2 regions of the Cupriavidus sp. 10L43_2 genome follow, and region 2 is predicted to be linked to the other one. Evidence: predicted binding sites of a transcription regulator. Region 2 holds the regulator's gene; the other holds the start of a gene.
What was found. Region 2 encodes sigma-54, which starts transcription at its own class of promoters, with help from an activator protein. Its sites were predicted from a motif close to TGGCANGNAANCTGCTTT; they were not measured.
Positions count from the first base shown of each region.

Region 1 (4,208 bases), on a different contig from region 2:
CGCAGGCCATCGCCTATGTGCCGAACGCCGTGCCCGAGGGCGACGGCACGCAGGGACTCCAGCCGCTGGGGGTGGCCGGGCAGACCACGCAGCTGAAGCTGCATGGCGTCGTGAACGGCAAGCCTGTGGCCACCGACCATGCGCCGACCAGCGTCACGCTGTTCGATCAGGGACTGCTCCAGGTCCTGCAGGCTTCGGCGACCGGGTTGCAGCCGAAGCGCGCCTACGTGCTGGCGCTCGCCACCCGCGCGGACGGCAGCGGCCCGCTGGAGCCGCTCGCCGCCTTCATGTCGAATCCGGCGGGCTCGGCCATCGTCAACGCGATTGGCCCGATCCGGCAGGTGGTGCGGGACGATACGGGGGCCGGCGCGCGCCGCTATCTCGTGATCGCCCCGTCCGAGAACGGCAAACCCGGCGCGCCTGTGCAGGTGCAGGCGCTGTAGCCGGTCCGGGGGGCCGGGAAGGTACGGCGGATGATACAAATGGCACGACATTTGCGTAGTACCTGGCAAATGCGTAGTACCCATCCCGGCCGCGCCCACATTCCCAGCACAATGCCCCTTTCCGCCTCAACCCTCGTCCTTCGGGCCAAGCAGCTCGAAATCGAGGCCGTCCGCCTGATGGCAAGTCGCGTGGAGCTGGCCGACCTGATCGGCCAGCTGATCCACGCCTTGCAGCGTGAACGGGGGGCCAGCAGCATCTTCCTGGCCTCCGGTGGGCAACGGCTGGCGCAGGAGCGCCAGACGGCGATGGGCGAGGCGGTCCACATCGCCTCCCGGCTGGGCGAGCGCTTCGCCAGCCAGCTGGAAGCGGGCCATACCGGCACGGCGTCGATGGTGTCGTTGATGGCCTGGGTGCAGCTCGATCTGGCCACGCTGCCGGCGCTGCGCCAGTCCATCGATCAATGCCAGACCACCGCGCACGACGCCGTGGCGGCGTTCAGCCGCCTGATCGCCGCGCTGCTGGAGCTGATCTTCCATCTGGCCGATGTGGCCATGTATCCGGGCATCGCCCGGCCGCTGGTGGCCTTCGTCTACCTCGTGCAGGGCAAGGAAGCCGCCGGGCAGGAGCGGGCCGTGGGGGCGCAGATGTTCGCCTCCGGCACCTGCGCGGGCACCGCGCCGCAGCGCGTGCAGCAGTTGGTGGAAGCCCAGCAGCGCAGCTTCCAGATGTTCGAGCGCTTCGCCGACCCGTCGCTGCTCGCCGCATGGCGGCAACGGCAGGCCAGCGCCGCGGTCGCCGCGCAGGACGGCATGCGCCGCACGCTGCTGACCACGCCGCCGGGCACGGCGCTGGTGCACGACGACAGCGAGAAGTGGTTCGAAGTCTGCAGCGAGGTCATCACGGGCATGTGGACGCTGGAGATGCAGGTGGTGCAGGACCTGCGCAAGGCCTGCGAGGCGCAGATCCAGCGTTCCCAGGCCGATCTCCAGGATTCGGCCGGGCTGCTGCGCCAGCTACTGGACAACCCGCCGCCCCATACCCATGCCGTCGAGCGCTTTTTCGATGTGGCCGAGCAACCCGCCGCCGCCCCTGTGCTGCCGGGCATGCCCGATGCCGGAAACGGACCCGCCGAGGTGCACGCCACCACCGTCACGTCGCTGGAGCGCCTGCTGCGCCAGCAGTCGGCGCGGCTGGCCCAGACCGAAGTGGAACTCGATGCCGCCCGGCGCGCGCTCAAGGAGCGCAAGGTGATCGAGCGCGCCAAGAACGCGCTGATGACCCGCATGGGGCTCAGCGAGGACGCCGCGTTCCGGGCCTTGCAGAAGGCGTCGATGGACAACAACCGCCGGCTGGCGGACATTGCCGAAGCCACCCTCTCGCTCACCGGCCTCGCCCTGCCCCCACAGGACGACGATCAGCACCAGGATTGAACCCGCCCGGCCGCGCGCACCAAAAGCGGGCAGCCCATGCACTACCAACGCCCCCTAGATCGTCACTTGCCCCAACCCGGCCCAACCCGGCCCCACCCGGCGGCGGGCATGGAACGTGCGTCAGCACTGACATCGGGCTGATGACGGCCCGGCAGTGCATCACCCTGTAAAGCATCAAGGATGACGGCGTCCTGTCACGTGCCGGCCATAGGCCGGGCGGACGGACGCCGTTTGTCTTTTCTGAGCCAAACGAAGGAAACGGAGAGGAATACCCCATGGCCTATCTCGCCCCCACCGAGTTCGTCACCAAGATGGTCGATGCCGGAGAGTCCAAGCTGCTGATGTCCACGCGTGACACGCTGATCCGGTCCTATATGGCCGGCGCCATCCTGGCGCTGGCGGCAGCCTTCGCGGTGTCCATCACTGTCAACACCGGCAACGCGCTGGTTGGCGCGCTGCTGTTCCCGGTTGGCTTCTGCATGCTGTACCTGATGGGCTTCGACCTGCTGACCGGCGTCTTCACGCTCGCGCCGCTGGCCGTGCTGGACCGCCGCCCGGGCGCCACCTGGAGCGGCGTGCTGCGCAACTGGGGCCTGGTGTTCTGTGGCAACCTCGCCGGCGCCGTCACCGTGGCGTTCTTCATGGCCATCATCTTCACCTTCGGCTTCTCCGAAGCCCCGAACGCCATCGGCCAGAAGATCGGCCACATCGGCGAAGGCCGCACCGTGGGCTACGCCGCGCATGGCGCCGCCGGCATGCTGACGCTGTTCATCCGCGCCGTGATGTGCAACTGGATGGTCTCCACCGGCGTGGTGGCGGCCATGATGTCGACCTCGGTGTCCGGCAAGGTCATCGGCATGTGGATGCCCGTGCTCGTGTTCTTCTACATGGGCTTCGAGCACTCCATCGTGAACATGTTCCTGTTCCCGTCGGGCCTGATGCTGGGCGGCAACTTCACCCTCATGGACTACCTGATCTGGAATGAAATCCCGACTGTGCTGGGAAACCTGGTGGGTGGCCTGACCTTCGTGGGCATCACGCTCTACAGCACGCACTACAAGTCGGCCAGCAAGCGCGCGCTGGGCTGATCGGATCACTACCCGGTATCGAGGCGACCGCGCCATGTCCGGCGGGCTCCAGGTCAGCGTTGGCCAACACTCGGACGCTGGCCGGAAGGCGGTCAACCAGGACTTTCATGGCGTGACCCACCCCGCCGGCCACCACCGCGTGACCAAGGGCGTTGCGCTGGCGCTGGCGGACGGCATCAGCACCAGCGCGGTCAGCCAGATCGCCAGCGCCGCCGCCGTCCGCACCTTCCTCGAGGACTACTACTGCACGTCCGAAGCCTGGACGGTGCGGCGGGCGGCGCAGTGCGTGCTGGCCGCCGTCAACTCCTGGCTCCACGCGCAGAGCCGTCACAGCGAAGCCCGCTTCGACCGCGACCGCGGCTACGTCTGCACATTCAGCGCGCTGATCTTCAAGGCGCGGGAGGCCCACCTGCTGCACGTGGGCGACGCGCGCGTCTATCGGCTGCATCGGCACACGCTGGAGCAGCTCACCGTCGATCATCGGGTCTGCGTGTCGGCCTCTGAGGCCTATCTGGGCCGAGCGCTGGGTGCGAGCCCGTCTGTCGAAATCGACTATCGGACGTGGGGCGTGGAGCCCGGCGAGATCTACCTGCTGGCCACCGACGGCGCCTACGAATACCTGGAAGCCGCCGATGTCCACCAGGCCCTGACCGCCAGCGGCGACGACCTGGACCGCGCCGCGCAGACGCTGACGGCGCTGGCCCTGACGCGCGGCAGCGAGGACAACGTCACGCTGCTGCTGGCCCGTGTCGACGCCCTGCCCGAACCCGGCGCCCGCAACGCGATGGCGCAGACCGGGCACCTGACCCTGCCGCCGCCGCTCACGCCCCGCATGCAGTTCGAGGGCTACACCATCGTCCGGGCGCTGCATGGCAGCGCGCGCAGCCACGTCTATCTGGCGACGGACGACCACAGCGGACAACACGTGGCGCTGAAAACGCCTGCCGTCGATCAACGCGACGATGCGGCCCATCTGGAGGGCTTCCTGCTCGAGGAATGGGTCGCCCGACGCATCGACAACCAGCACGTGCTGCGCCCCCACGCGGCGGACCGGCCCCGCAAGCACCTGTTCGTGGCGATGGAGTACCTCGAAGGCCAGACGCTGGCGCAATGGATGATCGATCATCCCCAGCCCGACCTGGACGCCGTGCGCGGCATCATCGCCCAACTGGCCACCGGCCTGCAGGCGTTCCACCGGCGCGAGATGCTGCACCAGGACCTCCGCCCCGAGAACGTCATGATCGAC
Region 1 is NZ_JBFTJE010000004.1:254,902-259,109, forward strand. Features, by position in the region: gene AC1DEL_RS07920 (YncE family protein) at 1-443, shown strand, start outside; gene AC1DEL_RS07925 (nitrate- and nitrite sensing domain-containing protein) at 621-1,874, shown strand; gene AC1DEL_RS07930 (formate/nitrite transporter family protein) at 2,150-2,962, shown strand; gene AC1DEL_RS07935 (bifunctional protein-serine/threonine kinase/phosphatase) at 2,997-4,208, shown strand, end outside.
Region 1: AC1DEL_RS07930 (formate/nitrite transporter family protein) is a predicted target of sigma-54. The motif match lies at 1,979-1,996, and genes of this name have one in related genera.

Region 2 (4,208 bases):
CGATTCATGGGCGATGCGCGAGAAGTCAGGTTAGCGGGCCGGGGCGCGAAGGCCGTCCCGCCGGATTCGGGGCGAAACTTGGGTACCGAGATCTTGTCTGGGACGCCCGCATTGGAGCGTCCGGCCATTATAGAGCAGGGCTCCACCGCGATTTTGCGATGCAGCGCCGGGGTCGCGGCGGTGCCACGACGTGCCGGCCGGCTTGCCCACCCGGGGTGTCCCGGGGCCGTCCTGTCGTTATTTGTATGGCGGAGCATACACCGAGGCGGGCGGCTTGCGAACACTTGTTCCCATTTTGACCGCTCACGGGGGCCCCGGGTCGCCCTCCGGCGTGGCAATAAGGTAACGAAACATTCCAGGTGCCCGCACCGTCACCGCCATGGCGCGCGCCCATCAAAAAAGCCGCGCTGATTGCGCGGCTTGAGCTCTTCTTTTCAGTCCTCTGCAGGGTCGGCAACCGCTCTGTTTTCGGTTGCCTGCAGGTGTCTACTGCTGCGTCAGTTGCTGGGCGGCCATCTGGTACTTCACCGCCTCGCGATCGTGGCCCTGTACGCGGTCCTTGTAGCGGATGACCTGGCGGTCGAGCTTGTCGACCAGACAGTCGATCGCCGCATACAGATCTTCATGATGCGCTTCGACGAAGATGTCCTTCCCCTTCAGATGCAGATTGATTTCCGCGTACTGGCGCCGGTCCTTCTCCTTGTGATTGTCCACCGATAGCAGCACGCTCACGCCGATGACCTGATCGAAATGCCTGACAATTCGCTCCAGTTTCGTTTCCACATACTCACGCAGCGGGGGCGTGATGTCGAGGTGGTGTCCACTGATCTTGAAGTTCATAGCGCTTCTCCTTCTGAAAGAGCCGCACCAGGCAGGCGGTTGCGGCTCGGCTACAAAGTCTTGCGGAGATTGACTGCGGGGATCTTGAGCGCTTCGCGGTATTTCGCCACCGTGCGGCGTGCGACCACGAAGCCTTGCTCACCCAGCAGTTCGGCGATCCGGCTGTCGGAAAGAGGATTCCTGGGGTCTTCGGCTCCTATCAGTTGCTTGATCAGCGCGCGGATTGCCGTGGAGGAGGCCGCGCCGCCAGTCTCCGTAGAGACGTGGCTCCCAAAGAAGTACTTCAACTCGAAAGTACCCATGGGCGTGGCCATGTACTTATTCGTGGTGACCCGGGAAATGGTCGACTCATGTAAACCGAGTGTATCGGCTATTTCCCGCAAAACCAAGGGGCGCATCGCGATTTCGCCATGCGTGAAAAAGTTCTTTTGACGTTCCACAATTGCCTGCGAAACACGCAGGATCGTATCGAATCGTTGCTGGATGTTCTTGATAAGCCACCGCGCCTCCTGAAGCTTCTGCTGCAGGCCTGCCGTCCCCGTTTCGCCCTTCGCGCCGCGCAGGATCTGCGCATACATGTCGTTGATGCGCAGCCGTGGCATGACATCCGGATTGAGCGCCGCGATCCACCCGCTGCCGCTCTTGCGCACGAACACGTCGGGCACCACGAAGTCGGCCTCGGGACGGTTGAACGCGTGCCCCGGATACGGCGCCAGCGAGCGAATCAGTTCGTGTGCCGCCTTCAGTGCTATTTCGTCCACCTGGAGCGCTTTCTTTAGCCGCGTGTAGTCGCGCACGGCCAGCAGTTCCAGATGATGATTGACGATGGTCAGCGCCAGCTCACGATGGGAGTGCTTCAGGCGACGCAATTGCAGGCTGAGGCACTCCGCGGCATTGCGCGCGCCCACGCCGGGCGGGTCGAAGCTCTGCAGCAGGGTCAGGATCGCGTGGACTTCGTCGATCTCGAATTCGAGTTCCTCGGGCAGTTCGGTGCAGATTTCCTCGAGCGAGGCGCTCAGGTAGCCGTCATCGTCGAGCGATTCGATCAGGAAGATGGCCAGGCCCTTGTCGCGCACCGAGATCTTCAGCGGGGCCAACTGCCCCATCAGGTGCTCGCGCAGCGTGGGCTCGGCATCGCGCAACTGCATCGGCGACTTTTCGTCCTCGTCGCCCTGGGGGCGGCGGGCGAAGTCGTCGAGGCTCCAGTCGCTGCCGTAGTCCTCGCTGCCGTTGTCGTTGTAGTTGTCGTCCTCACCGCCGGACGCGCCATCGGTGCGCGCGTCGCCGTTGGGCTGTGGCTCGGAGGAGGCCGGCGCGGGGGCGCTCTGGAGGTTGACCGAGCCATCGGCGGCTACCCGCAGCGGGCTTTCGATCCAGTCGTTTTCGCGTTCGAGCAGGGGATTTTCGGTCAGCGCCTGTTCCACTTCCTGCTGGAGTTCAAGCGTCGAGAGCTGCAACAATCGAATCGACTGTTGCAGCTGCGGGGTCAATGCCAGATGTTGCGAGAGACGAAGCTGAAGCGACGGTTTCATGCGACCTATTCTATGCGCATCCTTCCGACTATGGAACGGAAATTGCTATCGCCTATCGCTCTGACTTCCTGATCGACCCCGGCTGTCGCCGTGGAGGCCGGGAGAAGCGCGGCCGCACGCGGCGGCCGATGGGTCACATGCGGAAATTTTCGCCCAGGTACACGCGTCGCACGGACTCGTTGGCGATGATTTCCTCAGGCTGGCCGGCGGCCAGCACCGTGCCTTCGCTGATGATGTAGGCGTGGTCGCAGATGCCGAGCGTCTCGCGCACGTTGTGGTCGGTGATCAGCACGCCGATGTTGCGCGCCTTCAGGAAGCTCACGATGCGCTGGATTTCGCCCACGGCGATGGGGTCCACGCCGGCGAACGGCTCGTCCAGCAGGATGAAGCGCGGCGCGGAGGCCAGCGCCCGGGCAATTTCCACGCGGCGGCGCTCGCCGCCGGAGAGCGACAGCGCCGGGTTGTTGCGCAGATGGGCGATCTGCAGGTCATCCAGCAGCGAATCCAGGCGGCGTTCGATCTCGGCCTTCGGCAGCGGCTTGCCCTTCTCCAATTGCAACTCGAGCACGGCGCGGATGTTTTCCTCGACGTTGAGCTTGCGGAAGACCGAGGCCTCCTGCGGCAGGTAGGACAGGCCCATGCGGGCGCGCTCGTGGATCGGCAGGCCGCTGATGTGCTGGTCGTCCAGCACGATGTCGCCCTCATCCAGTGCCACCAGGCCCACGATCATGTAGAACGACGTGGTCTTGCCGGCGCCGTTCGGACCGAGCAGGCCGACCACCTCGCCGCTCTTCACGTCCAGCGAGACGTCCTTGACCACGGTGCGCGAACCGTAGCGCTTCTTCAGGTGGCGCACGACCAGCGTGCTGCTGTCGGTACGGGCGGCCGACGGGGCTGCGGAGGCGTTCGGGGCGAGCGTGGCGGAGTCGTTCATCAGGTCAATGCATGCGTGACGCGGCGGGCGCGTCCGGGGTTCAGGGCTTGCCGGGCGCGGGCGCCGGCTTCAGTTCCAGCGGCGGTGGCGGCGCGGCGGCGCCGCTGGCCGGGTCCGCGCGCGGCGAGAGCACGGCGCGCACGCGGCCGGACGGGTTGCCGGTGGAGGTGTTGTTGTCGCCGCCGGCAGCCGTGTAGTACTCGTTGCGGCTGTCGTAGGTGATCACGGCGCCGCGGATCTCGTCGACGGTCTTCGCGCCGGCGATGCGCGCCGCGCGGGCATGACCGATCAGCTTCGACATTTCCTGCTTGCCGTCGTACTCGATGCGGTCGCCCCAGCCGTCGATGTATTCGTCCACGCCGTCGCGCTTCTGGCGGATATACGCCTGGCGGCCCGGATTGGCCGTGGCCACCGCGTACTGGTAGCCCTCGGGGTCGGTGCGGATCTGCGCGGCGTCCGACTTCAGCACCATCGTGCCCTTGGTCAGCACGACGTTGCCGGTCAGCGTATAGATCTGCTTCACGTCGTCATAGCTGGCGTTGTTGGCCTCCAGCACCAGCGGCTTGTCCTTGTCGGCACGCTCCGCCAGGGCCGGCTGGGCCAGGGTCGCGCCGAGCGCGGCGATTGCCACCGCCAGGGCGGGCACGATGCGGCGACAGGACAACGTCGTCAGGGATGGGGTCATGTTGGTCAGCTGAGAGAATGACGGGCGATCCGTTGCCGGCGCCTGGCGTGCTTGTTGTTGTGCTTACTGCGTGGTCCGGGCCTGCCCCGACGGCGGATTCATGACGATGGTGCCGCGTACGTTGCCGAGCAATTGTACTTCGCGCGTGACATTGTTGAAGACCAGTCCGTTGGCCGTCATCACCGACGGGCCGCGCGTGAGTTGTACCGCTTTATCG
Region 2 is NZ_JBFTJE010000026.1:59,622-63,829, forward strand. Features, by position in the region: gene AC1DEL_RS26160 (PTS sugar transporter subunit IIA) at 1-8, opposite strand, end outside; gene hpf (ribosome hibernation-promoting factor, HPF/YfiA family) at 487-840, opposite strand; gene AC1DEL_RS26170 (RNA polymerase factor sigma-54) at 891-2,372, opposite strand; gene lptB (LPS export ABC transporter ATP-binding protein) at 2,506-3,306, opposite strand; gene lptA (lipopolysaccharide transport periplasmic protein LptA) at 3,347-3,991, opposite strand; gene lptC (LPS export ABC transporter periplasmic protein LptC) at 4,055-4,208, opposite strand, start outside.